DNA from 3 places in the Pseudomonas sp. 8(2025) genome. Region 2 is predicted to be linked to each of the others. Evidence: predicted binding sites of a transcription regulator. Region 2 holds the regulator's gene; each other region holds the start of a gene.

Region 1 (10,283 bases), on a different contig from region 2:
GCCTGGCAATCGAAGAGAAACAGCGTGAAGACCGCGCCATCGAGTTCTACAACCTGTTGTCGTCCTTCGACTACATGGCTTCGACCCCGACCCTGTTCAACGCCGGCACCCTGCGTCCACAGCTGTCGAGCTGCTACCTGACCACCGTTCCGGACGATCTGTCGGGCATCTACGGCGCCATCCACGACAACGCCATGCTGTCGAAATTCGCCGGCGGCCTGGGCAACGACTGGACTCCGGTACGCGCACTGGGCTCCTACATCAAGGGCACCAACGGCAAGTCCCAGGGCGTCGTGCCCTTCCTGAAAGTGGTCAACGACACCGCGGTAGCCGTGAACCAGGGTGGCAAGCGCAAGGGCGCTGTCTGTGCCTACCTGGAAACCTGGCACATGGACATCGAAGAGTTCATCGAGCTGCGCAAGAACACCGGTGATGACCGCCGTCGTACCCACGACATGAACACCGCCAACTGGATCCCCGACCTGTTCATGAAGCGCGTCTTCGACGACGGCAAGTGGACCCTGTTCTCGCCATCGGAAGTGCCTGATCTGCACGACCTGACCGGCAAGGCCTTCGAAGAGCGCTACGAGTACTACGAAGCCCTGACCGAGTACAACAAGATCAAGCTGTTCAAGACCGTCCAGGCCAAAGACCTGTGGCGCAAGATGCTGTCCATGCTCTTCGAGACCGGCCACCCATGGCTGACCTTCAAGGACCCGTGCAACCTGCGCAGCCCGCAGCAGCACGTGGGCGTGGTCCACAGCTCGAACCTGTGCACCGAGATCACCCTGAACACCAACAAGGACGAGATCGCAGTCTGCAACCTGGGCTCGATCAACCTGCCGAACCACATCGTCGACGGCAAGCTGGATACCGCCAAGCTGCAACGCACCGTGAACACTGCCGTGCGCATGCTCGACAACGTGATCGACATCAACTACTACTCGGTGCCGCAAGCGAAGAACTCCAACTTCAAGCACCGTCCGGTCGGCCTGGGCATCATGGGCTTCCAGGATGCGCTGTACCTGCAGCACATCGCCTACGGCTCCGATGCAGCCGTCGAGTTCGCCGACAAGTCCATGGAAGCGGTCAGCTACTACGCAATCCAGGCTTCCTGCGACCTGGCCGACGAGCGCGGCGCCTACGAGACCTTCCAGGGTTCGCTGTGGTCCAAGGGCATCCTGCCGCTGGATTCGCAACAGATCCTGATCGAAGCCCGTGGCCAGAAGTACATCGATGTGGACCTCAACGAATCCCTGGACTGGGCACCGGTTCGCGCCCGTGTACAGAAAGGCATTCGTAACTCCAACATCATGGCCATCGCACCGACCGCCACCATCGCCAACATCACCGGCGTGTCGCAGTCGATCGAACCGACCTATCAGAACCTCTATGTGAAATCCAACCTGTCGGGCGAATTCACCGTGATCAACCCGTACCTGGTTCGCGACCTGAAGGCTCGCGGTCTGTGGGACTCGGTCATGATCAACGACCTGAAGTACTACGACGGTTCGGTACAGCAGATCGAGCGCATCCCGCAGGAGCTCAAGGAGCTCTACGCGACTGCCTTCGAAGTGGAAACCAAGTGGATCGTCGACGCCGCCAGCCGTCGCCAGAAGTGGATCGACCAGGCTCAGTCGCTGAACCTGTACATCGCCGGCGCTTCGGGCAAGAAGCTGGACGTGACCTACCGCATGGCTTGGTACCGTGGCCTGAAAACCACCTACTACCTCCGCGCCCTGGCCGCCACCAGCACCGAGAAGTCCACAATCAACACCGGCAAGCTGAACGCTGTTTCCAGCGGCGGCAACCACGGTGACGACTCGGTCCTCGCGGCTCCAGCCGGTCCAGCTCCTGTACCTAAGGCTTGCGCCATCGACGAGCCGGATTGCGAAGCTTGCCAATAAGCTGAGCCGACAGGTGCCTGCGGGCACCTGCCCCAACCCCCGATAGACCTCCGGTTTATCGGGGGTTTTCTTTTGCCCGCAACAAAGCTGCAGGAGCCTGCCTGCCAGCGAAGAGGCCCGAAGCCTTGCACTGCACCGAGAGCGCCTTCGCTGGCAAGCCAGCCCCTGCGGCAGCGGTTCTTGCAGAGCGAACAGCACTATCGAACAGGCACAAAAAAGCCCCTCGAGGAGGGGCTTTTCGTAAAGCGTTTCAGCCAACCAGCATCAGGTCATCTGGATGATGGTCTGCATGATGGTGCTCTGGGTGGAGATGGTCTTGGCGTTCGCCTGATAGTTGCTCTGGGCCTTGATCAGGTTTACCAGTTCGTTGGTCAGGTTGACGTTGGACTCTTCCAGGGAGTTGGACTGGATCGCTCCCAGGGTGCCGGTCTTCGGTGCGTCATAACCAGGAATACCGGACGAGTAGGTCTCTTTCCACTGAGTGCCACCTACCGGCTGCAGGCCCTGCTCGTTGGTGAAGCTGGCCAGGGAGATCTGACCGATCGGCTTGGTCTGCTCGTTGCTGAAGTTGGCCAGCATCACACCGGTGCCATCGATGGTCAGGCTGCTGATCTGGCCAGTGGAGTAGCCGTTCTGCGCGATCACCGAGCGGGTGCTTTCGCCAAACACCGAACCGGTTTTGGTCATGTCGATGCTGACACCGTTAGGTGCAGGCTTGGCGCCATTGGGAGTGAACACGCCGTTAGTGACGGTACCCGGGGTCCAGGCCGCAGCCGACATGACAATGCTGTTACCGGTAATGGTATACGGCGTGGTCCCAGGCGCAGCTGGCGGGGTCATGCTGCTGAGCTTGCCCGACGAGTCGAACTTCATGGTGATCGGCGACTGGTTGGCCATGGTGAATGCAGTACCGTCCGGGTTGCGACCATCAATCAGCGTGTAGGTTTGCCACTCATTGGCGTTCGGCGTCTTGATCATGTACTGATCCATGACGTGCTTGTTGCCCTGGGTGTCATACACAGGCGTGCTGAACTGCTTGGTGTAGGTGGTGTTGTCGGTCGGATTGAACACATAGGCCGGAGTGGTCGCACCCACATCGATCGGCGTCGAATCGGAGTTCAGGTTGATCGTCGAGGAGATCGAGTCGGTTGGCTTTGGCGCCAGGTTCGAAGTATCGATCCGCAGGTCGGTCAGCACACCGTTGATGATCTTGCCGTTGGCATCGACCGCATAACCTTGCAGGCGGGCAGTGCCGTCACTGTTGGTGATGTAGCCTTCCTTGTCGGTCTTGAAGGTACCGGCGCGGGTGTAGGTCAGGGAGCCGTTGGTGCTCAGCACGAAGAAGCCCTGGCCCTGGATGCCCATGTCCAGCACATTACCGGTGTTGTTGATATCACCGTTGGTGAACTGCTGGGAAACGTTGGCCAGGCGCACACCGTTACCAATCACCTGGGTACCGCTGCCCAGCTTGGTGGCCGAATAGACGTCGGCGAATTCCGCACGGGAGGATTTGAAGCCGGTGGTAGCGACGTTGGCGATGTTGTTGCCGGTAACGTCCAGCTGTTTGTTGGCAGCGTAGAGACCGCTAAGGCCGATATTGAAAGACATATTCCACTCCTTGTGCCGGTTAGTCGGCTCTAGATACCAATGGTTTGTACTTTGGACAGGGCAATCGGGCTGCTCATGCCGGCGAGGTTCAACATCAACTCGCCGCCGGTTTGGCTAATGGTCACGCTATTGACCGTGGCCGGCAGGTAGGTGATCAGATCAGTGCCCTTGCCATCGATGGTGGTGCTGGCCTTGAAGGTGTAGTTGCCCGGATCCGCCTTGGTGCCGTCAGTCTTGGTGCCGTCCCAGACAAAGCTGGCGTTGCCGGCCTTCTGGCTGCCCATGTCGATGGTCTTGACGGTATTGCCGTCCTTGTCGGTGACGGTCACGGTGACCGAGTTCACGCTGGATGGCACGGTGACCGAACCGGTCATGCTCTTGCTGGTGTCGACCTGGGTGGTGCCGGTCTGCACGATGACCGAGCGCCCCACCAGCGACGAAGCCTGCAAGGCCTGGGAAGACTTGTAGTTACCCGTGATCGCATTCACCGAGGAGTTGAGGGTGGTGATGCCTTCCAGGGTGGAGAACTGCGCCAACTGGGCAACGAACGCACTGTTGTCCTGCGGATCCAGCGGGTTCTGGTTGTTCAGCTGGGTTACCAGCAGCTTGAGGAATGCGTCCTTGCCCAGGCTCTGTTTGCCGGTGGCGCTGTTGGTCGCCGCGGCCAGGCCGTCGGCGCTGGTATTGCTCGTCGTTTTCGACGAATTCGCCAGGATATCCTTGAGGGATGGGGCGTTGGTGGTATCAGTAACGCTCATGGTCTTCGCCCCTTATCACTGACCCAGGGTCAGGACCTTCTGCATCATGGTTTTGGCGGTGTTCATCATTTCAGCGTTGGTCTGGAACGAACGACTGGCAGAAATCATGTCGGCCATTTCTTCCACCACGTTGACGTTGGGGTAGTAGACATAACCCTTGGCATCAGCGGCGGGATGGTTCGGCTCGTAACGAGCTTCGAGGTTGCTCTGGTCTTCGACCACACCCAGTACCTGCACGCCCTGGCCGGCAGCGTCCTGGTTCTGGAACAGCGAGTCGCTGCCGCCGCTTTGCGCCCCCTGGAACATGGTGGCAAACACCGGGTGACGAGCGCGGTAGGTCTGGTCGATGCTCGACGAGACGCTCTCGGCGTTGGCGATGTTACTGGCGACGGTGTTCAGACGGGTGGTCTGGGCGCTCATGCCACTACCGGCAATATTGAAAACACTGGCGAGGGACATGGATTACTCTCCGCGCAGGGCTGCTACCAGCCCTTTGAATTTGCTGTTGAGCAGCGTGAAGCTAGCCTGGAAATCCACCGAGTTCTGCGCGTAGCTCGATTGCTCCAGCTGGGCGTCCACGGTGTTCTGGTCGATCGAAGGTTGCATCGGGGTGCGATACAGCAGCGACTCATCACCACTGCTCAAGCCCTGGGCTTCGATATGCCGGTTGTTGGTCATGTTCAACGCGAAGGTACCGTTCTGGGCCTTCTGATTCTGCTCGGCAAGCACAGCAGAGAAGTCCAGGTCCCGAGCCTTGTAGTTCGGGGTATCGGCGTTGGCGATGTTGTTGGCCAGAACTTCGGCACGCTTGGCGCGAAAGCCAAGGGCCTGTTCGTGGATACCGAGCGCTTTATCGAAGCTGATGCTCATGGCGGAAACCTTTGGGTGACCTGATTTTTCGTAACTCGGATATAGCAAGCTGCGTGCCAAGTCATCAAACCCCGTATTTCAAGGGTTTGCCGGCGACGGCAAGGCGGCAATGCCAGAAAAGCGGCAATGGATTTCCGCGAAACACCGGCAAAGCGGCAACCACCCTGCCGCTTTCAGCCGGCGCGCCAGATAATTGCAGGCACAAAAAAGGAGGCCCAATGGCCTCCTTTTTCGGTACGACGATCTGCTGGCTACTTGGCCTGGTAGATGATGCCCGGACTGCATTGCACCATCTGATAATGATCCGGCAGCCCATTGAGGGCTTCGGAAGCCCCCAGGAACAGGTAGCCGCCAGGCTTCAGGGTGCTATGAATGCGCATCAGGATGTCCTTCTTGACCTCCGCCGAGAAGTAGATCAACACATTGCGACAGAACACGATGTCGAACTTGCCGAGACTTGCGTAGCTGTCCAGCAAGTTGAACGAGCGGAACTCCACGCGGCTCTTGATCGGCGCCTTGACCACCCAGCGCCCCGGCCCCTTGGGGTCGAAGTAACGCTGCAGGCGCTCGGCCGACAGGCCACGCCCAATTGCCAGGCTGTCATATTCACCGGTCTTGCAGTTGTTCAGCATGGTCCCGGACAGATCAGTGGCAACGATCTGCACCCCCATCTTCAACTGCCCCATGTTGCTACGCTCGAACTCATCGATGGACATCGACAGCGAGTAGGGCTCCTGCCCCGACGAACAGGCCGCAGACCAGATGCGCAAGCGCTGGTTGGGACTGGCCTTGATGGCTTCGGGAAGCACCTTGTTCTTCAACACCTCGAATGGGTAGGTGTCGCGAAACCACAAGGTTTCGTTGGTCGTCATGGCATCCACGACCATCTCGCGCAAACCACTGCGGGGCTGGGTCTGAATCCGCTGGACCAGCTCACCCAAGGTTTTTATCCCTTGCTGCTCCATCAGTTTGTTGAGACGGCTCGAGACTAGATATTGCTTATTTTCCCCGAGCAAAATACCACAGGCTTTTTCCAGGAAGACCCGGAACTGTTCAAAATCCAAATTACCCGTAGACAATGCTGCCGCCTCTTAAATCTTATGTCCGCCAGGGCGAGTGCCCTTAGCTGTGATCTGCTGCTTTGATCCGGTCGACTACCCGGGATGCCAGGTCATCAGGGCGGAACTTGGCAAGGAAGTCATCGGCACCGACCTTCTTCACCATCGCCTGATTGAACACCCCTGACAACGAAGTATGCAGGATGATATGCAGCTTTTGCATGCGTGGATCATTACGTATCTCGGCCGTGAGGGTGTAACCGTCCATTTCGGGCATTTCGATGTCGGAAATCATCATGAGGAATTCCTCTTCCGGCTTCTTGCCCTCGTCCACCAGCTTGCGCAAGTAATCCAACGCTTGCCGGCCATCATTCAATGCCACTACCTCGACACCTACGGTTTGCAGGCACCGGGTGACCTGCTTGCGTGCCACCGACGAGTCATCGACGGTCAGCACCCGCAGGGAAACAGCCTTGTGCTGGGTTTCGACATCCACCACTCCTGCCGAGATCGCCTCCGAGGTCGGCGCGACTTCCGCCAGGATCTTCTCCACGTCGATGATTTCCACCAACTGGTTGTCCACCCGAGTGACCGCCGTCAGGTAGTGATCACGTCCGGTCCCCTTGGGCGGCGGATGGATCTCTTCCCAGTTCATGTTGACGATGCGCTCCACCGAGCGCACCAGGAACCCCTGGGTCTTGGTGTTGTACTCAGTGATGATGACGAACGGATTGCTCTGGTCCTGCAGGCCACCAGAACCCGTGGCCATTGCCAGATCCAGGATCGGAATGGTTGCCCCTCGTATATTCGCGACACCGCACACCACAGGACTGGATTTGGGCATCAGGGTCAGCTTAGGGCATTGCAGCACCTCGCGAACCTTGAATACGTTGATCCCGTAGAGCTGTCCACCGTCCAGACGGAACAGCAACAACTCTAGTCGATTCTGCCCAACCAATTGCGTGCGCTGGTTCACCGAATCCATTACACCAGCCATGCCCAGACTCCCCAAAGCTTTAAGATCCGACGCACGCTCATTGCTAAACGGCACGGCGCTTGCTTTTTAACTGTTATGAACGCCAAAACGACATTTTTCCGACGCCTGACATCCCGCTACCGCACTTTGCTGTGCGGGCTGTCGGCTCTGTGCATTTTAAACCCCGGCAACCCTGCCGTTGCTGATTCGGTCACCCTGCCTGATCTTCTTATCGGCGTCACTCAAGGGTTTCTTGAATTCACGGTAGAAGACTACCTGGCCACCAGTCAAACGGAAGGTCGCTATGAAATCCAGGTCAACCAGCTGGACCCGCGCATGCGCATGCCCAATTGCGACAAGGAATTGACAGCCAACCTGGAAAGTCCGGCCCAACCGCTGGGGCGGGTCACCGTCAAAGTGCGCTGCGAAGGCGCCTCGCCATGGACGGTATTCGTGCCGGCGCAGGTCAAGCTGTTTCGCGAGGTGGTCACCACTGCACGCCCGCTCAAGCGCGCCGGCATCATCGAACCGGAAGACGTGGTGCTGCGCGAACGGGACATCAGCCAGAACAATCAGGGCTACCTCACCTCAGTGGACCAAGCCATTGGTCAGAAACTTGTCCGACCAATGGTCGCCGACCAGCTCGTTACCCTGGCCCATCTGGAGCAGGCGGAAGTCGTGCGCAAGGGCGATCAAGTGGTGATATCGGCACGCAGCGGCACGTTGAATGTACGGATGCCGGGCGAGGCGCTGTCCAACGGCGGCATGAGCGAACAGATCCGGGTCAAGAATCTCAATTCGCAACGAGTGATCAAGGCCCGCATCACGGCGCCAGGGCAAGTGGAAGTGGCCATGTAGATAGCTGGCGCTCAACCCGTGCGTTCCCTAAACTGTGGCCGATAAAGGGTCGCAGATACCTGACCTGGTTTGTCGACAATCGAGCCTAAAGTTTTTCAGGGTATGGCCGAAAACATGGCAAGCGTCCAAATACCCAGAGGTTTACTTCATCATGGTCATCGACTTCAGCCGTTTAAACAGCTCCCCTTCACTGACAGGCAGTACGCGTACCAGCACCAGCAAGGAAACCGGTGATGCCGGCAAATCCACGCCGCTGACAACCGCCGCCGAGACCAGCAAAAGCGGGGAATCGGTACACCTGAGCAATGAGGCTCAACAGTTGCAGAAAGTCACTGACAAGCTGCGTGATCAGCCTGCCGTCGACAAAGCCCGGGTGGCCGAGTTGAAGCAAGCGATTGCCGATGGCAGCTATAAGGTCGACAGCAACCGCGTAGCCAGCAAACTGCTTAACTTCGAAGCCCAGCGCTAGCCCCAGGCTTGCGCCAGGCTTTTGGACGCTTAATCCCCAAGGCCAGCCATGCACGACACCAACCTACTGCAATTGATCAACGATGACCTTGCTCCAGCGCAACACTTGCTGGAGCTGCTACGCGCCGAGTCTATCGCCCTCCACGGCCGCGACATGCCGCTGCTGGAAGATATCCTGGCGCAGAAGCAAGCCTTGGTCATCTTGCTGGAACAGCATGGCCGTAAGCGCACGCAAATTCTTGCCAGCCTGAACCTGCCGACCAACCGCGAGGGGCTCGAGCAACTGGCCAGCCACTCCAGCCTGGGCGCGCAATTGCTCGAACAGAGCAATGTCCTGACCCAATTGCTTGCCGAGTGCCAAGCTGCCAACGAGCTCAATGGTCGCTCGATCCAGATCCAACAGGCCACCACCGCCAACCAGCTGAAAATCCTCAATGGTGGCGAACCTCCTGCCCTATACGACGCCCGCGGCTCTACCTCAATGCTTGCGAAGCCACGCCCACTCAGTCAGGCTTAAACCCAAAAAATGAGCGCGCGCTACCAAGCCGTGAAACATGCTGGCAAAATGCTGGCTCCTGCGTGTAGTTGTATTTTGTCTGGAGATTGATGAACCGTGTTCAACGCCTCAAATGCGGAAGATACTCCGCAGCCACCCAAGGTGCTCACCACTGCGTTGGAGATCTCTTCCAACCTGCGGTTGCTGCAAGAGAGCCATGACCCGCTGATCATCACTTTCCACGAGCGTAGCCAGCGCTTCCAAAGCTATCTGGTGGAAGTGGACCGCGATAGCAACATGATCGCCCTCGACGAAATGATTCCCCGCGACGGTGAACGCTTCCTGCTCGCAGGTGAACCGTTTCGCGTTGAAGGCTTTCATGAAGGCGTACGCATCGCCTGGGAAAGCAACGGCTTGCCCACCCTCGACGAATCCAACGGCGGCCGCTGCTATCGCACCACCCTGCCGGACGAAGTGGTCTACCACCAGCGCCGCAACGCCTTTCGTGCCGCCCTGAAGCTAGCACAACTGGTAGACATCGAACTGAGCGGCGAAAAACTCAAATCGCCCCTCAGCGGCAAGCTGCTGGACATTTCCGCCACCGGCTGCAAATTGCGTTTCGACGGCGATATTTCCTCACGCCTGCAACTGGGCCAGGTTTACGAGCGCTTTATCGCCGCCCTGCCCTTCGGCAGCATGACGGCCCCGGTGGAACTGCGTTACCTGCACCACGAAGAACGCATCGACACCACCTTTGCCGGCGTACGCTTCCACAACATGAGCGGCCTGGTACAGCGCCAGGTCGAACGCTTCGTCTATCAACTGCAGCGTGAAGCGCGGCGCTTCGATAAAGACGACCTCTGACTCAAAGGCATCAATGAAAACGGGCAGTGCCTTGCGGCAACTGCCCGTTTTTTTTGCGCCTAAGGCCTGGCCCCGCTGAGGTGTTCCCGGGCGCATTCCTCGGCAGGCGGTTCATCCGCAGCCTGCGGGGTATCCGCTGCAGGTTCATCAGGCGCAGCTTCCGGCGCGGGCGCGCTCTGCATCTGGTCCTGAACCACCTGTTCGTCAACCCGCGGGTCCAGAGCCGCCACCAACGGTGAACTGGACATGCTGTCCGGCATCGCCACGTGATGCAGTGGCGCATCGTCGACCTGATGCAGATTGGTCACGGCCTTCGGCCGAATCCGCCAGACCAGCACCAGGGCAAAGAAACTGAAGAAGGCGTAGAGCATTTGGCTACCGAACAACTTCATCAGCACCCCTGCCGCCAAAGGACCAATA
Region 2 (10,283 bases):
TCGCCCATGAGCCCCTGGAGAAGGCGATCATCCACAGTATCCAGGTGGTGGGCTGGAGCACCTTGTGGATGGCCTGCGGGCTGATCCTGATTGCTGCAGTGGATGTGCCGGTGCAGCTGTACCAGGCCCACAAGAAGTTGCTGATGACCAAGCAGGAAGTGCGCGACGAGCACAAGGACCAGGAGGGGCGGCCTGAGGTCAAGCAGCGGATTCGCCAGTTGCAGCGCGAGATGTCCCAGCGGCGGATGATGGCGGCGATCCCGGAGGCCGATGTGGTCATCACCAACCCGACCCACTACGCCGTGGCGCTCAAATACGATGCCGAGAAGGGCGGGGCGCCGGTGCTGCTGGCCAAGGGCAGCGACTTCCTGGCCTTGCAGATTCGCGAGATCGCCGTGGCCCACGAAGTCATGCTGCTGGAGTCGCCGGCCCTGGCGCGTTCGATCTTCTATTCCACCGAGCTTGAGGAAGAGATTCCTGCCGGGCTTTACCTGGCGGTGGCCCAGGTACTGGCCTACGTCTATCAGATCCGCCAGCACCGCGCGGGCAAGGGCAAGCGCCCGGATCCGCTCAAGGATCTGCCGATTCCGCCGGATCTGCAGCGCGATACTTCTGGCAAGCAGGCCCCACCCGGGCCCGTCACGCCGGTATAAGCCTGGCCATAGCGGCGCTAAAAAACACTCCTCGCCAGAAAAGTGGCTTATCGCCATTATTTTTTTGCTTGTGCATGCCCAGGCTTGCCGATGCGGCTGATAGAGGCTGCGGCCCTCTGCTTCCGGCGTCAGGGCAAAGTTGGAAGGTTTCTTGCAGTAGCAGCCCCGTGCCGCTTCAGGCGTCAAAAGTTTGCTTTACGGAACGGGGTAAATCGGTGGATCGCTCTCAGTTAATCAACACGGCTCGCAGCAACCTGGCTGACCTCGGTCGAGGCAATCTGGGTGTGCCGGTGCTGCTGTTGGTCATGCTGGCCATGATGATGTTGCCGGTCCCGGCGTTCCTGCTGGACGTGTTCTTCACGTTCAACATCGCTTTGTCGATCGTGGTTCTGCTGGTGTGCGTGTACGCCCTGCGGCCGCTGGACTTTGCCGTGTTCCCCACCATTCTGCTGGTGGCCACGCTGCTGCGCCTGGCGCTCAACGTGGCTTCGACCCGGGTGGTGATGCTCCATGGCCAGGAGGGCCACGCCGCTGCCGGTAAGGTGATCCAGGCCTTCGGTGAGGTGGTGATCGGCGGCAACTACGTGGTCGGTATCGTGGTCTTTGCGATCCTCATGATCATCAACTTCGTGGTGGTGACCAAGGGTGCCGGCCGTATTTCCGAGGTGAGCGCGCGCTTCACCCTGGACGCCATGCCCGGCAAGCAGATGGCCATCGATGCTGACTTGAACGCCGGCCTGATCGACCAGAACCAGGCCAAGCTGCGCCGTCTCGAAGTGGCCCAGGAGGCCGAGTTCTACGGTTCCATGGACGGTGCCAGCAAATTCGTGCGCGGTGACGCCATCGCCGGTTTGCTGATCCTGTTCATCAACCTGATCGGCGGCATGGCCGTCGGTATCTTCCAGCACAACATGAGCTTTGGCGATGCGGGCCGGGTATACGCCTTGCTGACCATCGGTGACGGTTTGGTGGCGCAATTGCCATCACTGTTGCTGTCCACTGCGGCGGCGATCATGGTGACCCGGGCTTCGGGTTCCGAAGACATGGGCAAGCAGATCAACCGGCAGATGTTCGCTTCGCCCAAGGCGCTGGCGGTGGCAGCCGGCCTGATGGCCGTGATGGGGCTGGTGCCGGGCATGCCGCACGTCTCCTTCCTCAGCCTGGCGGCCGTGGCCGGTGGCGCCGCTTATCTGGTCTGGAAAAAGCAGAACCAGGTCAAGGTCAAGGCTCTGGAAGAGGTCCAGCGTCAACAGGACCTGCTGCCTTCCCCGGCCCGTGCCCTGGAAACCAAGGAGTTGGGTTGGGACGACGTGACGCCGATCGACATGATCGGCCTGGAAGTCGGTTACCGCCTGATTCCCCTGGTGGATCGCAACCAGGGCGGGCAATTGCTGGCGCGGATCAAGGGGGTACGCAAGAAGCTCTCCCAGGACCTGGGCTTTCTCATGCCCACGGTGCATATCCGCGACAACCTGGACCTGGCGCCGAGCGCCTACCGCCTGACCCTGATGGGGGTGATCCTGGCCGAAGCGGAGATCTATCCGGATCGCGAGCTGGCGATCAACCCGGGGCAGGTCTATGGCACGCTCAACGGCATCTCCGCTCGGGACCCGGCCTTTGGTCTGGAAGCGGTGTGGATCGAAATCAGCCAGCGGCCGCAGGCGCAGTCCCTGGGCTACACCGTGGTGGACGCCAGTACCGTGGTCGCCACCCACTTGAACCAGATTCTGTACAAGCACTCCAGCGAACTGATCGGCCACGAAGAGGTCCAGCAGTTGCTGCAAGTGTTGTCCAAGAGTTCGCCGAAGCTGGCCGAGGAATTGGTGCCGGGCGTGCTGTCGCTGTCGCAGTTGCTCAAGGTCCTGCAGGCGCTGCTGGCCGAGCAGGTGCCGGTACGCGACATCCGCAGCATTGCCGAAGCCATCGCCAACAATGCCGCCAAGAGTCAAGATACTGCCGCTTTGGTTGCCGCGGTACGCGTCGGATTGTCTCGTGCCATCGTCCAAAGCATTGTAGGCACTGAGTCTGAGCTGCCTGTGATCACCTTGGAGCCAAGGTTGGAACAAATTTTGCTCAGCAGTCTGCAGAAGGCAGGACAAGGCCAGGAAGAAGGCGTTCTGCTGGAGCCAAGCATGGCAGAGAAGCTGCAGCGTTCGCTGATCGATGCGGCGCAGCGTCAAGAGATGCAAGGTCAACCGGTGATTCTGTTGGTAGCGGGGCCGGTCCGCGCCATGCTCTCGCGGTTCGGCCGTCTCGCCGTCCCGGGTTTGCATGTGCTGGCGTACCAGGAAATTCCGGACAACAAGCAAGTGACCATCGTTGCGACAGTAGGGCCCAACGGCTGAGGTAGTGGGTTATGCAAGTTAAGCGTTTTTTCGCCGCCGATATGCGTCAGGCCATGAAACTGGTTCGTGATGAGTTGGGCGCTGAAGCCGCCATCATCGGCAACCGGCGGATCGCCGGCGGTGTCGAGCTGACGGCTGCGCTGGATTACAAGTTGTCGGCCTTGTCGCCACGGGTTCCGAACATGGAACTCGAGGACGAGCTGCGCAAGACCCAGTCGCGGATTGTCACCGCCCAGGCCGAACTGAGCCTGCGGGGCGAGGGCGACAGTGCCTCGATCACCAATCGCCAGCTGTTCGCCGGCCTGCCGTTGACCGCGGCCGAACCCCTGATCGAGCCGACCCTGACCGAGCGTCCGCGCCCGGCGCCGGCTCCTGCAGCGCCACCTGCCGATACGCGGGCGCTGGACTCGATGCGTTTCGAGCTCAACGGTCTGCGCGAACTGCTGGAAGTGCAGCTCGGCTCCCTGGCCTGGAGCCAGTTGCAGGGCAGCCGTCCGGAGCAGGCCAACCTCTGGCGTCGCCTGCAGCGCATCGGCCTGTCGGGCCCGCTGGCCCGCGACCTGCTGGCACTGATTACCGAAATCAACGAACCCCGTCAGGCCTGGCGCATGTTGCTGGCGCACCTGGCGCGAATGATCCAGACCCCGGAAGTCGAGCCTCTGGAAGAGGGCGGCGTGATCGCCATGGTCGGCCCGGCCGGCATGGGCAAGACCACCACCCTGGCCAAGCTGGCGGCGCGCTACGTGCTCAAGTACGGGGCGCAGAACATTGCCCTGGTGAGCATGGACAGCTACCGCATCGGCGCCCAGGAGCAGCTCAAGACCCTGGGGCGCATCCTCAATGTGTCGGTGACCCATGTGGACCCGGGCCAGTCCCTGGCCCAGGCACTGGATCCGCTGCTGCGCAAGCGCGTGGTGCTGATCGATACCGCCGGCCTGCAGGCCAGCGATCCGGCGTTGCGCATGCAACTGGAGAGCCTGGCCGGTCGTGGCATTCGTGCGAAGAACTATCTGGTACTGGCTACCACCAGCCAGAAACAGGTGCTGACCGCCGCCTACCACAGCTACAAACGCTGCGGCCTGGCCGGTTGCATCCTGACTAAACTTGATGAAACAGCCAGTCTTGGCGAAGTGTTGAGCCTGGCCATCAGTCATGAACTGCCGGTTGCCTATCTCACTGATGGTCCGCGGATTCCTGACGATCTGCACCTGCCTCGCCGGCATCAGCTGGTGAGTCGCGCGGTAAGCGTACAGATGCAGGAAGAACCCAGCGAGGAAGCCATGGCCGACATGTTCGCTGACCTTTACCACAGCCCGTCCAAACGGGTTGGCTGAGGTAATCATGAATAGATTGCAGTGTATCTACATCGATGGTCTGCCATGCATTGTTCCAATGGTGAACGCGCAGCCAGTTATGTGGCCCCGTCTAAGTAAGACAAGGTAAAGAAAGAACATGGGCAGCATGCATCCCGTACAGGTGATTGCGGTGACCGGCGGCAAAGGTGGCGTCGGCAAGACTAATGTGTCAGTGAACTTGTCCCTGGCTCTGGCTGAGCTCGGCCGGCGGGTCTTGCTGCTGGATGCCGACCTGGGACTGGCCAATGTCGATGTCCTGCTGGGCCTGACTCCCAAACATACCCTGGCCGACGTCATCGAGGGCCGTTGCGAACTGCGCGATGTGCTGCTCCAGGGCCCTGGAGGCATCCGCATCGTACCGGCCGCCTCGGGCACCCAGAGCATGGTGCACCTGAGCCCTGCGCAGCACGCTGGCCTGATCCAGGCCTTCAGCGATATCGGCGACAATCTCGATGTGCTGGTGATCGACACCGCTGCGGGTATTGGTGACTCGGTAGTCAGCTTTGTCCGCGCGGCCCAGGAAGTACTGCTGGTGGTGTGCGACGAGCCGACCTCGATCACGGACGCCTACGCGCTGATCAAGCTGCTCAACCGCGACTACGGCATGAACCGTTTCCGGGTCCTGGCCAACATGGCTCAGAGCCCTCAGGAAGGTCGCAACCTGTTTGCAAAATTGACCAAGGTCACGGATCGCTTCCTGGACGTGGCCTTACAATACGTCGGCGCAGTTCCCTACGACGAAAGCGTACGCAAGGCCGTGCAAAAGCAGCGTGCGGTCTATGAAGCCTTTCCTCGTTCGAAGTGTGCATTGGCGTTCAAGGCCATCGCGCAAAAAGTCGATACCTGGCCGTTGCCGGCGAACCCACGCGGGCATCTGGAGTTTTTTGTCGAGCGGCTAGTGCATCAAACAGCGGGACCGGTGCTATGACTGCCAGTGGCTACAACCTCTACAAGAAGTCGGCGCGTGACAGCCAGTACGAATTGATCGAGCGCTACGCGCCTCTGGTCAAGCGTATTGCCTATCACCTGCTGGCGCGGTTGCCGGCCAGTGTTCAGGTAGAAGACCTGATTCAGGCCGGGATGATCGGTTTGCTCGAAGTGTCGACCAAATACGACGCGAGCAAGGGGGCGAGTTTCGAAACCTACGCGGGTATCCGTATCCGTGGGGCGATGCTCGACGAGGTTCGTAAAGGCGACTGGGCACCGCGTTCGGTGCACCGTAATACGCGCATGGTCAGTGATGCGATTCGCGCAATTGAAGCTAAAACCGGTCGTGACGCTAAAGATCATGAAGTTGCGGCCGAACTTCAATTGAGTCTCGACGATTATTACGGGATTTTGAACGACACCTTGGGCAGCCGCCTGTTCAGTTTCGACGACCTGTTGCAGGACGGCGAGCATGAAGGGCTGCATGAGGATGGCGCCAGTGCTCATCTCGAGCCGTCACGGGACTTGGAGGATGAACGCTTCCAGGCCGCGTTGGCGGATGCGATTGCCAATTTGCCGGAGCGCGAGCGACTGGTGTTGGCGCTGTACTACGACGAAGAGCTGAACCTCAAGGAAATCGGTGAGGTCCTGGGGGTCAGCGAATCGCGGGTCAGCCAGTTACACAGCCAGTGCGCAGCCCGTTTGCGGGGGCGTTTGGGGGAGTGGCGAGCGCGCTGACAGGCAGTGTGGGGACACTGCGTTCAGGACCGGTGAAGCAAGCGCTGCACCGGTCTTGCAGTATGTGCTCCATGCAGTCGTTGTGTGTTATGCCGGATTGATTGAATGGCGCGTTCAGGTGCTGGATGCGTTTAAGACTGCTTGGAGGTCGAATTGGACAAGAACATGAAAATCCTCATCGTTGATGACTTTTCAACGATGCGGCGGATCATTAAGAACCTGTTGCGTGATCTGGGATTCACCAACACGGTCGAGGCCGACGATGGCACTACCGCCATTCCGGTACTCAACAGCGGGAGCATCGACTTTCTGGTAACGGACTGGAACATGCCGGGCATGACCGGTATCGACCTGCTGCGCCACGTGCGCGCCGATGAAAAACTCAAGCACCTGCCGGTATTGATGGTGACTGCTGAAGCCAAGCGCGAGCAGATCATCGAAGCTGCCCAGGCCGGCGTAAACGGCTATGTCGTCAAACCATTCACGGCTCAGGCGTTGAAAGAGAAGATCGAAAAAATCTTCGAACGCATCGGTTGAGACGCGTAGCCATTCCGCCACGGGGGAGCTATGGAGCATAACGAATCTTCACTGGGCGACTTTGAGTCGACCCTGAAAAAACATGCGCTGGAACTGGTCGAGAGCCTTGAAAAGGGCCGGTTCGGCGAAGCGGTGCAATTGATCCATGAGCTCAATCAGACCCGTGACCGCGGCCTGTACCAGGAAGTGGGCAAGCTCACCCGCGAGCTGCATAGCGCGATCGTCAATTTCCAGATTGACCCGCACATGCCACAAGCCGAGGAAGTTTCACAGATCACGGATGCCACTGAGCGCCTGTCCTATGTGGTCCGGCTGACGGAAGCCGCAGCCAACCGCACCATGGACCTGGTGGAGAGCAGCACCCCGCTGGTCAACGGCCTGAGCACTGAAGCCCAGGCCTTGAGCGCAGACTGGGGGCGCTTCATGCGGCGCGAGGTCGGCGCTGAAGAGTTTCGCGAGCTGGCGCGCCGGGTCGACAGTTTCCTGACGCGCAGCGAACAGGAAACCCGTACCGTTTCCGGCCACCTCAACGACATTCTGCTGGCGCAGGATTACCAGGACCTGACCGGTCAGGTGATCAAGCGTGTGACCCAGTTGGTCACGGAAGTCGAAAGCAATCTGCTCAAACTCGTCTTGATGGCCAGCCAGGTCGATCGTTTCGCCGGTATCGAACATGACCGTGAATCGATCCTCGCTGAAAAAGATCCGCAAAAACATCTCGCCAAGGGTGAAGGTCCGCAGATTCATGCCGATAAACGGGAAGACGTTATGTCCGGTCAGGACGATGTAGACGATTTGCTTTCCAGCCTTGGATTCTAGGAGCACCCATTAATGAGCTTCGGCGCCGATGAAGAGATCCTTCAGGATTTCCTGGTTGAGGCCGGCGAGATTCTAGAGCAACTGTCCGAACAACTGGTCGAGCTGGAAAGCCGGCCGGATGATGCGGATTTGCTCAATGCAATTTTTCGCGGTTTTCACACTGTTAAAGGGGGCGCCGGCTTCCTCCAGCTCAATGAGCTGGTGGAGTGCTGCCACATCGCCGAGAACGTCTTCGACATCCTGCGCAAGGGTGAGCGGCGAGTCGACTCGGAACTGATGGACGTGGTGCTTGAAGCTCTGGACGCGGTGAACGGCATGTTCAGCCAGGTCCGTGAGCGCACCGAAATCACCGCTGCCACACCGGAGTTGCTGGCGGCCCTGGCGCGCCTGGCCGAACCTGCCGGTGCCGAGCCTGCAGCACCTGCTGTGGAAGAGGTGGTTGAGCCGGTTGCCGAGCCTGTGGCTGAAGAAAGCCCGGCAGGGGACATCACCGATAACGAATTCGAGCTGTTGCTCGACTCGCTGAATGCCGCCAAGGCCGAAGCCGAAGCAGCGCCTGCCGCCGCACCTGCGGCCCAGGGCGAGCCGGCCAGCGATGAAATCACCGACGCCGAGTTCGAATCCCTGCTCGATCAGTTGCACGGCAAGGGCCAGTTCGCCCCGGATGCCGTGGCACCGGCCGCGGCCAGTGCCACCAGTGGTGCGGCTGGCGCAGGTGATGAGATCACCGACGATGAATTCGAAGCATTGCTGGACCAGTTGCATGGCAAGGGCAACTTCGCCGTGGAGGCCCTGGATTCGGCCGTGGCGGCGGCGCCTGCCGCTCCTGCCGCAGCCGCACCAAGCGCAGCCGCAGCCGGCAGCGACCTGATCACCGATCACGAATTCGAATCCCTGCTGGATGAGTTGCACGGCAAGGGCAAATTCTCCGAAACCCCGGGTGCGGCCAAGCCAGCCGCGGCCACTGCGGCTCCGGCAGCGGCGGCCACTGCTGCCGTCGCCAAGCCGGCGGCGAAGAAGCCCGAGCCCAAGGCCGAGGCGCCGAAAGCTGCCGCTGCTCCTGCTGCGGCCCCGGCCCCGGCTCGCGCCGCCGCTGCGGCCCCGCCGGCGGAAAAGCCTGCCAGCGAAGCGGAAACCACGGTGCGTGTCGATACCGCGCGCCTGGACGAAATCATGAACATGGTGGGCGAGCTGGTGCTGGTGCGTAACCGCCTGGTGCGCCTGGGCCTCAACAGCGGCGACGAAGCCATGTCCAAGGCCGTGTCGAACCTCGACGTGGTGACTGCCGACCTGCAGACCGCGGTGATGAAGACCCGCATGCAGCCGATCAAGAAGGTCTTCGGGCGCTTCCCGCGCCTGGTTCGCGACCTGGCCCGGCAGCTCAAGAAAGAGATCAACCTGGAGCTGGTGGGGGAAGAAACCGACCTCGACAAGAACCTGGTAGAGGCCCTGGCCGACCCGCTGGTGCACTTGGTGCGCAACGCGGTGGACCACGGCATCGAATCGCCGGAAGAGCGCGAAGCCTCGGGCAAGTCCCGTGGCGGCAAGGTGGTGCTGGCGGCGGAACAGGAAGGCGACCACATCCTGCTGTCGATCTCCGATGACGGCAAGGGCATGGACCCGAACGTGTTGCGCGCCATCGCCGTCAAGCGTGGCGTGATGGACAAGGATGCCGCCGACCGCCTGAGCGATACCGAGTGCTACAACCTGATCTTTGCCCCGGGCTTCTCCACCAAGACCGAGATTTCCGATGTGTCCGGTCGCGGTGTGGGCATGGACGTGGTGAAGACCAAGATTTCCCAGCTCAATGGTTCGATCAACATCTATTCGACCAAGGGCCAGGGCTCGAAGATCGTCATCAAGGTGCCGTTGACCCTGGCGATCATGCCGACCCTGATGGTCATGCTCGGCAACCAGGCATTCGCTTTCCCGCTGGTCAACGTCAACGAGATCTTCCACCTCGACCTGTCGCGCACCAACGTGGTGGACGGCCAGGAAGTGGTGATCGTGCGCGACAAGGCGTTGCCCCTGTTCTACCTCAAACGCTGGCTGGTCAGTTCCGCCGCTCATGAAGAGCAGCGCGAGGGCCACGTAGTGATCCTTTCGGTGGGTACCCAGCGGATCGGCTTTGTCGTCGATCAACTGGTGGGCCAGGAAGAAGTGGTCATCAAGCCCTTGGGCAAAATGCTTCAGGGAACCCCGGGCATGTCCGGCGCCACCATTACCGGTGACGGCCGCATTGCTCTGATCCTCGATGTTCCGAGCATGCTCAAGCGTTACGCCGCACGGCGTATTTGATTCGGCGGGGAGGGGCGGTTGGCCTCGCCCCACCTAACGGAGTGTTTATGGCAGTCAAAGTCCTGGTGGTGGACGATTCGGGTTTTTTCCGCCGCCGCGTCTCGGAAATTCTTTCAGCGGATTCGAATATCCAGGTCGTCGGCACGGCGACCAATGGTAAAGAGGCGATCGATCAGGCCCTGGCGCTCAAGCCGGACGTGATCACCATGGACTACGAGATGCCGATGATGGATGGCATCACCGCAGTGCGGCACATCATGCAGCGCTGCCCGACGCCGGTCCTGATGTTCTCCTCCCTGACCCACGAAGGCGCCCGAGTGACCCTCGATGCGCTGGATGCCGGGGCGGTGGACTTTCTGCCGAAGAACTTCGAGGACATCTCGCGCAATCCCGAGAAGGTCAAGCAGTTGCTGTGCGAGAAGGTCCACAGTATTTCGCGCAGCAATCGGCGCTTCAGTAGCTACAGTGCTCCGGCACCGCAGCCGGCGAGTGCTCCGGCACCTGCTCCTTCGAGCTTCGCCAGTTCGCGCTCGCCAGCTCCCGCACCGGCTCCGGCCCGCGCAGCGGCGCCGGCGGCCAGTGCGAATTCGCCGGCACCCAAGCGCAAGGCC
Region 3 (10,283 bases), on a different contig from region 2:
AATTGGCGCGTCTGGAAGAGATGAAGCTGCGGGCCGAACAGGATGAGTTGCTCAAGGAGCAGGCCAAGCTGCAAGCCTTGCTCAACAGCGAAGCCAAACTGAAGAAGCTGGTGCGCACTGAGTTGCTGCAAGACGCAGAAACCTACGGCGATGACCGCCGTTCGCCGATCGTCGCCCGGGCCGAGGCCAAGGCGCTGTCGGAAAACGAGCTGATGCCTACCGAGCCGGTGACTATCGTTCTGTCGGAAAAAGGCTGGGTGCGTTGCGCCAAGGGGCATGATATTGACGCCACTGGTCTGTCCTACAAGGCCGGCGATGGCTACAAGACCGCCGCGCCCGGGCGTTCCAACCAGTTCGCGGTGTTCATCGACTCCACCGGGCGCAGTTACTCGGTGGCGGCCCATACGCTGCCATCGGCCCGGGGTCAGGGCGAGCCGCTGACCGGCCGTCTGACGCCGCCGCCGGGTGCGACGTTCGAATGCGTGCTGCTGCCGGATGACGATGCCTTGTATGTGATCGCTTCTGACGCCGGCTACGGCTTCGTGGTCAAGGGCGAGGACCTGCAGGCCAAGAACAAGGCGGGCAAGGCGCTGTTGAGCCTGCCGAACAATGCCAAGGTGCTGGCGCCGCGGCCAGTGGCCGATCGCGAACAGAACTGGCTGGCTTCGGTGACCACCGAAGGGCGCCTGCTGGTGTTCAAGATCAGCGACCTGCCGCAGCTGGGCAAGGGCAAGGGCAACAAGATCATCGGCATTCCCGGTGAGCGCGTGGCCAGCCGCGAAGAGTACGTCACCGATATCGCGGTGCTGCCGGACGGCGCGACCCTGGTGCTGCAGGCTGGCAAGCGCACCTTGTCGCTGAAGGCTGACGATCTGGAGCACTACAAAGGCGAGCGCGGGCGCCGTGGCAACAAACTGCCTCGCGGCTTCCAGCGGGTGGATGCGTTGTTGGTAGAGCCTCTCAGTTAAGGGCGGGCTAGAGCGTTCGATCTGCGATTTAAGCGCAGGATCGACGCTACAACACTGGAGTCAGGGCGCATATTCACGGATGATATGCGCTTTCAAACGCTGGCGTGGCCGGGCGTTATTCAGGTTTTTTTGAGTATTTACACTGTGGCTAGCCTTGTGGCCGCCACCTGGATGGGATGATGACTGCTCTGCGCCTTCCTCTTGTTTTCTTGCTCGCCGGCGTTCTTGGCCTGGCGGGTTGCAGCGTACACCAGCCGGTGTCGCTGTATCAGCTGGACAGCGGAAGTCCAGCTCAGCCGGCCAGTGCCGGCATGTCGGTATTGCTGGGGCCGGTGCTGATCGCCGATTACCTGCAACGTGAAACCCTCCTGCAGCGTCAGGATGATGGCAGCCTGCAGGCCTCCACTGATGGTCGCTGGGCCGGCAGCCTGTCTTCGGACATTGATCAGTTGCTGTTGCGCCAGGTGGCCGGTCATCTCGACAGCCAGCGGGTTGTATTGGCTCCGGCCACCAGCGGCTTCACTCCGGATGTCCAGGTGCTGCTGTCGATCACTCGCCTGGATTCAGGCAAGTCGCAGCCGGCGGTGCTGGATGCGCAATGGCGCCTGATCGACCGTCGTGGCCAGGTGCGGGACAACCGCATCGTTCATCTGCAGGAGCAGCACGCGGGAACCACGGCGTCCCAGGTCCAGGCCCAGGGCGTGCTGTTGCAGCGTCTGGCGGAACAGTTGTCGGGTGCCCTCAAGCCTCTGGCCAATCAGCCGGCGGTGGCGGAGGTGCCACGCAAGGCGGCCCCGGCTCCTGCGCCCAAGCCTGCCGAGCAGGAAAAGCAACCGAAGATCCCGATGGCCACGCCGATCCGCACGGATATGGAAGTGTTCAGGTTCTGAGTTGACACGCCGCGAGACAAGGCCCGCCCAACAGCGGGCCTTGTCGTTTCTGGCTCTGGCCAACGCAATCTCCTGTAGCCGTTGCCGAAGGCTGCGAGCGGGCCGCAGGCACGCAGCGATATCACCAGCGTTGAAGCCCCTGCGGGGCTTGTCGCAGGCTGTGCCAGCGGCTACATAAAGCTCATGAAAAAGCCCGCACTGGGCGGGCTTCTTTTTGCGGGTCAGCCTTACAGCTTGGCCCGTGTTTCATGCATGCGTGCCAGTTGCCGCTCCAGCATCGACGGGTAGGGCTCCATCAGGCGTTCCACGCAGCAGGCACCTTCCGGGCTGGCGATCGGGCGAATACGTGCCCGCTGGCGCAGCAGCGGGTCGTCATTGACCTTGCGCTCCACCAGCAGCAGGTTGCGGCTGTGCTGGGACAGGGCCAGGGCATCCTGAGCGGTTTCGGTGAGCAGCAGGTCGATCTGGCTCAGGCCGAACAGTTCGTCGCCCAGGGTCAGGCCCAGTTGCAGTTGCAGGGTGATGCCGCTGTCCGCCACTTCGATCTGCAGGGCATGGCCCAGGGCGCGCAGCAACTCGCCGCAGCAGATGGCGTTGGTCAGGTAGTCGTCACCGCTGTCTTCGCTGTGGAACAGCATCAGCGTGCTGCCATCGTTCAGGGTATGCAGTTCGCTCTGGTACAGCGAGGCGGCCTGGTCGAGGCAATCGCGGTAGCGTTCCAGCAGTTCCATCAGGCGGGCGCGGGGCAGGCGTCGCAGTTGCTCCTGGGCACCGAGTTGCACCGCCAGTACCGCACTGTGCTGGGGCTGGGCCGGAACCTGTGGTTGCGGTTGTGGCTTGGCAGCAGGCGTCGATGAGCTGTCCCGCAGGTCGGCGAAGGGGTCTTCCTCGTCCAGTTCATCTTCTTCGGCGTGAACCAGGTGCCGGGGTGCAGGCTTCAGGCCTGCTACCGGAGCGCTTTCGTCGAAGCTCGGGTCCCGCAGGTTGCGCACTTCGAATGCCGGCTCATCGTCCTCGTCGTCTTGCACTTCAGCCTCGGGCTGCGGTGCCGGTTCGGGCTTCTCCGGCACCAGGCGGGCATGCAGCTGACGCGCCAGATCGCCGATTTCGTCCTGGCGCTGGGTGGCGGGAGTGTGTTCGTCCAGGTCACGCAGCCAGACTCGCAGTTGCAGCAGCGGAGTCGAGATGTGCCGCCCCAGGCGCAGGCTCAAGGCCAGGGCCAGGGCCAGCAGGATGGCGCTGAGGATGCCCATGCTTTGCAGGCTGATGGTCATCGGCTGCTGGAATTGCGCCATGTCCAGGCTGATTCGCAGGTTGCCCGCGGTCACGTCCTGGAAGGTGATCTTGGTCTGGTACACGCCCTCGGTTTCACCCAGCAGGCTGCTCTTGGGGCGCTGGCCGGCCTCGGCGAGGATGCGGTTGTCCACGCTGTAGATGGCCGCGTGGGCCACCAGCGGGTTCTTGGTCAGATTGTTGAGCAGGACATTAAGGCTGAGGATGTCGTTGGACACCAGCAGCTCGGTGGCCGAGGTGGCGGTCTGGGTGGTCAGGCTCTGACCCAGGGCGTCGGCTTGTTCGTGCATGGCTTGCTTGAACTGCAGGCCCATCACGCCGGCATAGATCACCAGGGCCAGGGCGACCAGGATCACGTTATGGCTGGCAATGCGCAATGCAATCGGCACACGGCGGTGGCGCAGTGCACGGAAGATCAGCAGGAAGAAGTTATCGGTTTTAACTGGCGTGGGCCGGTTCACTGAGCTCGGCTCTTTTGTCCGTGAAGTTGACGCGCAGTATAGCGACAGGCCCTAGACCGGCAAAGCGCTGGCTGTGCCCGATGGTCACCGAAAGTGGGTAGAATGCGCTTTTTTTCCACCTCGGGGGTGCGCCTTGCGCGAAATTGTCCTGATAAACATCACCGGCGAAGATCGTCCCGGTCTGACTGCGGCCATTACCGGCGTTCTGGCCCAGGGTGGTGTGAACATTCTCGACATCGGTCAGGCGGTGATCCACGACACCTTGTCGTTCGGCATCCTGGTTGAAATTCCCAGCAACGAGCAGAGCTCGTCGGTGCTCAAGGACATCCTGTTCACCGCCTACAAGCTCGACCAGCAGGTGCGCTTCACGCCGGTGTCCGAGGAGGATTACCAGCAGTGGGTCGCCGGGCAGGGCAAGAAGCGCCATATCGTGACCCTGCTGACGCGCAAGGTTACCGCCGAACAGTTGCAGCGCGTGAGTTCCATCACCGCCAAGTACGGCCTGAACATCGACCATATCGATCGCCTGTCCGGGCGCATGCCCCTGGATATGCCTGCCGACCAGGGCAAGGGCTGCATCGAGTTTTCGGTACGTGGCGAAGCCGCCGATCCGCAAGCCCTGCGGGCCGAGTTCCTCAGCGTGGCCCAGGAGCTGAACGTCGATATCGCGTTCCAGGAAGACTCGCTGTTCCGCCGTAACCGGCGCCTGGCGGTGTTCGACATGGATTCGACGCTGATCGAAGCCGAAGTCATCGACGAGCTGGCCAAGGCGGCCGGTGTCGGCGATCGGGTCGCGGAAATCACCGAGCGGGCGATGGCCGGCGAGCTGGACTTCCGCGCCAGTTTCAAGGAGCGCCTGGCGCTGCTCAAGGGCCTGGACGTCAATGTGCTGGACGCCATCGGCGCCTCCCTGCGCCTGACCGAGGGCGCCGAAACCCTGTTCGCCGAGCTCAAGCGCCTGGGCTACAAGACCGCGATCCTCTCCGGCGGCTTCACCTACTTTGCCAAGCAGCTGCAAGCCAAGCTGGGTATCGACTACGTGTTCGCCAACGAGCTGGAAGTGGTGGACGGCAAGGTCACTGGCGTGGCGGTGGAGCCGATTGTCGACGCCCAGCGCAAGGCCGATCTGCTGCGTGAGCTGGCGCACAAGGAAGGCCTGCGCCTGGAGCAGACCATCGCTGTCGGCGATGGCGCCAACGATCTGCCGATGCTCGGCATTGCCGGCCTGGGCGTGGCATTCCGCGCCAAGCCGCTGGTCAAGCAGTCGGCCAAGCAGGCGATCTCGACCCTGGGCCTGGATGGCGTGCTGTACCTGCTGGGGTTCCGTGACCGCGACGGGCAACTCTGAGCCGCCGGAAAATCCCCGCCCATAAAAAACGCCGCTGATCAGCGGCGTTTTTTATGTCCGGCATTCAGGCCTCAAGCCTTGGGCAGGCCCAGGCCCTGGCCCATCCGCACGGGCGAGCCGGCAGCCAGCTCTTGGGCCCACTGCACCTGGTCCGGGCCAAACAGCACGATGGCCGTGGAGCCCAGCTTGAAGCGGCCCATTTCGGCGCCTTTCTCCAGGTGGATCGGAGCGCGGGCGGCTTCGTCGTAGCGCACGGTCTTGAGTTCGCGCTTGGGCGGCGTTACCAGGCCGGCCCAGACGGTTTCGATCGAAGCGACGATCATCGCGCCCACCAGCACCAGCGCCATCGGGCCGCGCTCGGTATCGAAGATGCACACCACGCGCTCGTTGCGGGCGAACAGCTCGGGTACGTTTTCAGCGGTAGTCTGGTTGACCGAGAAGATCCGGCCCGGCACATAGACCATTTCCCGCAGGGTGCCGGCCAGGGGCATGTGCACCCGGTGGTAGTCCTTGGGGGAGAGGTAGATGGTGGCAAAGTCGCCGCCCATGAACGGCTGTGCCAGGGCCGGGTCACCGCCCAGCAGTTCCAGCACGCTGTAGCTGTGGCCCTTGGCCTGGAACACTCGGCCGTGTTCGATCGGGCCCAGTTGGCTGACCGCGCCGTCGGCAGGGCTGAGCACCGCGCCCGGGGTCGGGTCCAGCGGCCGCGCGCCGTCTTTGAGGGCGCGGGTGAAGAAGGCGTTGAAATGCTCGTAGGCGGTCACGTCCTCGACCTGGGCCTCGGACATATCCACTTGATACTGCTTGGCGAACCAGCGGGTGAAGGCATTCTTGAACCAGCGCACGCGGCACTCGGCAATGCAGCCGGCCAGGCGCGACAGCAGGTGATGAGGCAGCAGGTACTGGCTGATGATGAATAAACGCTTTTTCATTGGGTGTCCTTAAAAACCTTAAATCTCTACGGGCGTATCGGGATGATTGCCCCATTCGCCCCAGGAGCCGGCGTAGCCCTTGACCCGTGGGTAGCCCAGCGCCTTGGCCACCAGATAAGTGAAGCCGGAGCGATGGTGGGTCTGGCAGTGGGTGATCACTTCTTTGTCTTTGCTGATGCCCAGGTCCGCAAGGATCTGTGGCATGTCGCGGCGGATGCGCAGGTGGCGTGCCTGATCCATGCCGGCGGTCCATTCGAAATTCACCGCGCCGGGGATATGCCCGCCCTTGGCTGCCAGGACTTTTTCGCCGGAGTACTCCAGCGGTCCGCGGGCGTCCCAGATCACCAGGTCCGCCGCGCCGAGACGGCTTTGCAGGTATTCGCGGGTGGCGGTGGGCTCATCATGCAGGGCCAGTGCCACGGGGCCGCCGACCGCGGCCGGGACTTCGGTAGACACGGACAGGCCTTCCGCCAGCCAGGCCGGCAAGCCGCCGTCGAGGTAGTGGTAGCGGTGGTGGCCGATCACGTCCAGCAGCCAGATGAAGCGCCCGGCCCAGCCACCGCCTTCATCGTCGTAGACCACATAGACCGCGTCCGGGTTGTGCCCGAGTTCGCCGAACAGCGTTTCAAGCGCCGCTTGCGGCGGCAGCAGCCCGGGAGCCGGCGCCTGGCCCAGCTGAGTGCGCTTGGGGTCGACGAAGCGCGCCCCGGGAATATGCCCGGTGGCATAGCGGGCAGCGCTGGTCAGGTCGACCAGGATCAGTTCGCGGGCGTTCAGGCGGGCGAGCAGGTCGCTCGGTTCAATGACCAGCGGCAAGCCAGAGAAGTCAGACATGTCAGGTCCCCAGGGCGCAAAGGGAAGGATTGTAGCGCAAGCGTCATTGGCTGCGGTTGGTAAAGCTGTGCAAGGCTTTTTCGATGCACTGGGCGGTCTTGCAGAAGGCCTGGACGCTGATTTCCGAGAACGGCACGCCGCCCTGGTCGGCGATCGCCAGCATCAGTACCCGGCCATTGCACGACAGTGAGCGGATCAGCAGGTGTTCGCCGCGAAACAGCTGGCGCAGCGAGCTTGGCAGGTGAGGGGCGAACTGGGCCCGGTTGGCCGGGGTCAGGCGGATCTGCGCGGATTTTTCCAGCAGGCGTTGCAACAGCGGGCTCTGCTTGGCCTGCAGGGTCAGGCTGGCCGCTTCCCTGGGCAGGCCGTAAAGCTGTTGCACTCGCAGGTGGCTCAGGCTGCGATCGACCATCAGCAGCATGACCCGATGCATGCCGCATGCCGCCAAGGCATCCCGGGCAAAGCCGGTAAGGTGCACGGCGTTGGTAAAGGGGCTGGGGTCCAGCAACAGTTCGCCGCAGAGCTTGCGCCACTTGGCCAGTTCCAGTGCGGTGGGCGCCGGGGCTGGTTGCTCGCCGTGATGCAGGCGTCGGGCATCCCAAGGCCAGAGCAGGGCCTGGGCCGGGTGCCAGAGATCGGGCTGGGTGTCGTTGCGGGCGCTTTGTGCTGCCTGTTGGTGCAACTGTTGCTGGACCTGGTCCAGGGGGATCTGCAGATAAAGAGCGGTAAGGTTCTGCCAGCGCCGGCCATGGGGGCTGTTCCAGGACTGTTGCGCCGCCAGCGCCAGGCCGTTGGCCAGCAACACAGTGTTGGCCGGCTGGTTCAGCCAGCGCCGCAGGTCCGGTTCAGCGTCCAGGCGTTGTTGCTGGCGCAGCGGGTTGTCGCTGTCGCGGGCAATCAGCATGACCTTGGCCAGCAGGTGCTGCTCCTGGGTCAGCAGGCGATAGCCCTGCTGGACCCAGATCGGCAGGTGCCAGGCCAGGACCAGGGCCTGGCACATTTCCATCAGTCGCACTCCGAACAGTTGCAGTTCAACGTCGTGTGCGGATTCGTGCTTGTAGATGACCCGCAGTTCCCACTCTTCCAGCAGCTTGGGATAGACCAGGGCCATGGCCCACAGCGGCGAGAGAAACAGCAGGCTGCCCCAGTGGATGTCCTGCCAGAGTCGCGCCAGGCGTCCGGCAAAGAAGCCATTGGCTTGCTGGCTGGCGTGCTGGCTGATCAGCTGGAACTGGCGCAATGCCTGGGGGATCTGCTCTTCAGGCAGCGTCGGCAGTTGCTCGAGCAACTCCTCGGTACGCTTGAGGCCCAGTCGATTGACCGCGATCTCCAGGTTTTCCGCCGGTTCGCTCATGCTGCCGTGGGAATGCCGGTTGGCTTCGCGGATCACGCTCAAGGCCAGTGCCGGGCTGTTTTGCATCAGATCGACAATCTCCCGCAGCGAGCTGCGGTTGTTGGCGATGGCGCGGCAGACCCGGTCATGGCTGGCCTGGGGCACCGGCAGGCGCACGCCATTGAGGAGCTTTACCCAGGCGTCGAGAGAGGCGGGCGGAGAATGTGGGACGCTGGTTTCATTAGACATGGTCGGGCGCAATCATCGTCTGCTGTGAACACGCCCAGAGCGGGCCAAACTGGCTTTTCGCCTTAACTGGCTATAGTCTGGCGCAGTTTTGCCGATAAGTAGAAGAAGAGTTTTAAGAACTTCCGAATATGACCTTGAACCCGACTCAATAAGTACTCCCCTACCTATGGCTAAAATTATCGGCATCATCGTCGTATTCGCGAGCGTGCTCGGCGGATACGTGCTTTCCCACGGCAAAATCGCGGCGTTGATCCAGCCTTTCGAAGTGCTGATCATCGGTGGCGCAGCCTTTGGCGCATTCCTCCAGGCCAACCCGGGCTATATGACGATGCACGTCGTCAAGAAATCCCTGGGCATGTTCAGTTCGCGCTTCACCCACACCTTCTACCTGGAAGTGCTGGGCCTGATCTACGAGATCCTCAACAAGAGTCGTCGCGAAGGCATGATGGCCATCGAAGGCGATATCGAGGACGCCGCGGCCAGCCCGATTTTCGCCAAGTACCCGGCGGTGCTCAAAGATGAACGCATGACCGCCTTCGTCTGTGACTACCTGCGCATCATGTCCTCCGGCAACATGGCTCCCCACGAGCTGGAAGGCCTGTTCGACATGGAGCTGTTCAGCCTCAAGGAAGACCTCGAACATCCATCCCATGCGGTCAACGGGATTGCCGACGGCATGCCCGGTTTCGGTATCGTCGCGGCGGTCTTGGGGATCGTGGTGACCATGGCCTCCCTGGGCGATGGCGACCAGAAGTCCATCGGCCTGCACGTAGGTGCGGCGCTGGTGGGGACCTTCTTCGGTATTCTCGCGGCCTATGGTTTCTTCGGCCCGCTGGCCCACTCCCTGGCCCACGACGCCAAGGAAGAACTGAACGTCTACGAAGCCATCAAGGCGTCGCTGGTGGCCTCGGCTTCCGGCATGCCGCCGTCCCTGGCCGTGGAGTTCGGGCGCAAGGTTCTGTACCCGGCGCACCGTCCTAGCTTCGCCGAGCTGGAACAAGCGGTTCGCGGTCGCTAAGTCATGGAAAATAATCAGCCGATTATCATCAAGCGCGTCAAGCGCTTCGCTGGCGGACATCACGGGGGCGCCTGGAAAATCGCCTTCGCCGACTTCGCCACGGCGATGATGGCGTTCTTCCTGGTGTTGTGGCTGCTGTCCACGGCCACCCCGGAACAGAAGATCGCCATCGCCGGTTACTTCAAGGATCCGATCGGCTTCTCGGAAAGCGGTACGCCCTACATCATCGACCTGGGCGGCTCCCCTGAGCTGGCGCCGGACAACACCCTCAACCCCGAGATCAAGTCCCAGCCACAACCGGACAAGGTCACGGTGGATGCCGACCAGGTAGAGGGCATGGCCGAGCAGGTCGAGCGCGAGCGTCTCGAGTTGCTGTTGCAAGAGTTGCAGAACAAGGTTGAAGAGAACCCGCAACTGCAGAAGTTCAAGGACCAGATCCTCTTCGAGATCACCCCGGACGGCTTGCGGATCCAGATCATGGACGCCGAGAACCGGCCGATGTTCGACTCTGGCAGTGCACGTCTGAAGCCGTATTTCGAAGACATCCTGCTGGCCATGGCCGACACCATCAAGACCGTGCCGAACAAGATCAGCATCAGCGGTCACACCGACGCCAAACCCTATTCGGGCACTGGCGACTTCGGCAACTGGGAACTGTCGGCCAACCGGGCCAACGCTGCGCGTCGGGCGCTGGTGGCGGGTGGTTATCCTGATCCGCAAGTTGCGCGTGTGGTGGGCTTTGCTTCGTCGGCGCTATTCGATCGTAAGGACCCGTTCAACCCGGTCAACCGGCGCATCGATATCGTCGTGCTGACCAAGAAGGCCCAGCGTGCCATCGAGGGTGAGCAGACCGATCCCAATGCTCCGGTACCGACCCAGGGTAGCGGTGCTCCCGGTGAAGTACCGGGGGCGGCAGCCGACCCGAATGCCTTGCCGCCCGGTAGCGAACCGCTGCCG

The links. Region 2 encodes FliA, which starts transcription of late flagellar genes. Its sites were predicted from a motif close to CTAAAGTTTNNNNNNNNNNNGCCGNTAA; they were not measured.
Region 1: a site for FliA is predicted at 8,121-8,148, ahead of flgM (flagellar biosynthesis anti-sigma factor FlgM). Genes of this name have one in related genera too.
Region 3: a site for FliA is predicted at 8,379-8,406, ahead of motA (flagellar motor stator protein MotA). Genes of this name have one in related genera too.

What each region holds. Positions count from the first base shown of each region.
Region 1 is NZ_JBQOIE010000019.1:75,086-85,368, forward strand. It holds gene ACUXVH_RS27700 (ribonucleoside-diphosphate reductase subunit alpha) at 1-1,907, shown strand, start outside; gene flgE (flagellar hook protein FlgE) at 2,172-3,515, opposite strand; gene flgD (flagellar hook assembly protein FlgD) at 3,545-4,273, opposite strand; gene flgC (flagellar basal body rod protein FlgC) at 4,289-4,732, opposite strand; gene flgB (flagellar basal body rod protein FlgB) at 4,736-5,143, opposite strand; gene cheR (protein-glutamate O-methyltransferase CheR) at 5,395-6,222, opposite strand; gene ACUXVH_RS27730 (chemotaxis protein CheV) at 6,266-7,198, opposite strand; gene flgA (flagellar basal body P-ring formation chaperone FlgA) at 7,274-8,035, shown strand; gene flgM (flagellar biosynthesis anti-sigma factor FlgM) at 8,187-8,504, shown strand; gene ACUXVH_RS27745 (flagella synthesis protein FlgN) at 8,553-9,020, shown strand; gene ACUXVH_RS27750 (flagellar brake protein) at 9,117-9,863, shown strand; gene ACUXVH_RS27755 (MFS transporter) at 9,923-10,283, opposite strand, start outside.
Region 2 is NZ_JBQOIE010000013.1:99,830-110,112, reverse strand. It holds gene flhB (flagellar biosynthesis protein FlhB) at 1-653, shown strand, start outside; gene flhA (flagellar biosynthesis protein FlhA) at 869-2,998, shown strand; gene flhF (flagellar biosynthesis protein FlhF) at 3,010-4,332, shown strand; gene fleN (flagellar synthesis regulator FleN) at 4,451-5,281, shown strand; gene fliA (RNA polymerase sigma factor FliA) at 5,278-6,018, shown strand; gene ACUXVH_RS23180 (chemotaxis response regulator CheY) at 6,184-6,555, shown strand; gene ACUXVH_RS23175 (protein phosphatase CheZ) at 6,586-7,374, shown strand; gene ACUXVH_RS23170 (chemotaxis protein CheA) at 7,387-9,672, shown strand; gene ACUXVH_RS23165 (protein-glutamate methylesterase/protein-glutamine glutaminase) at 9,720-10,283, shown strand, end outside.
Region 3 is NZ_JBQOIE010000002.1:202,527-212,809, reverse strand. It holds gene parC (DNA topoisomerase IV subunit A) at 1-968, shown strand, start outside; gene ACUXVH_RS04870 (PqiC family protein) at 1,148-1,858, shown strand; gene ACUXVH_RS04865 (AhpA/YtjB family protein) at 2,086-3,612, opposite strand; gene serB (phosphoserine phosphatase SerB) at 3,746-4,960, shown strand; gene asd (archaetidylserine decarboxylase) at 5,032-5,892, opposite strand; gene rhdA (thiosulfate sulfurtransferase) at 5,911-6,726, opposite strand; gene ACUXVH_RS04845 (HDOD domain-containing protein) at 6,770-8,308, opposite strand; gene motA (flagellar motor stator protein MotA) at 8,475-9,326, shown strand; gene motB (flagellar motor protein MotB) at 9,330-10,283, shown strand, end outside.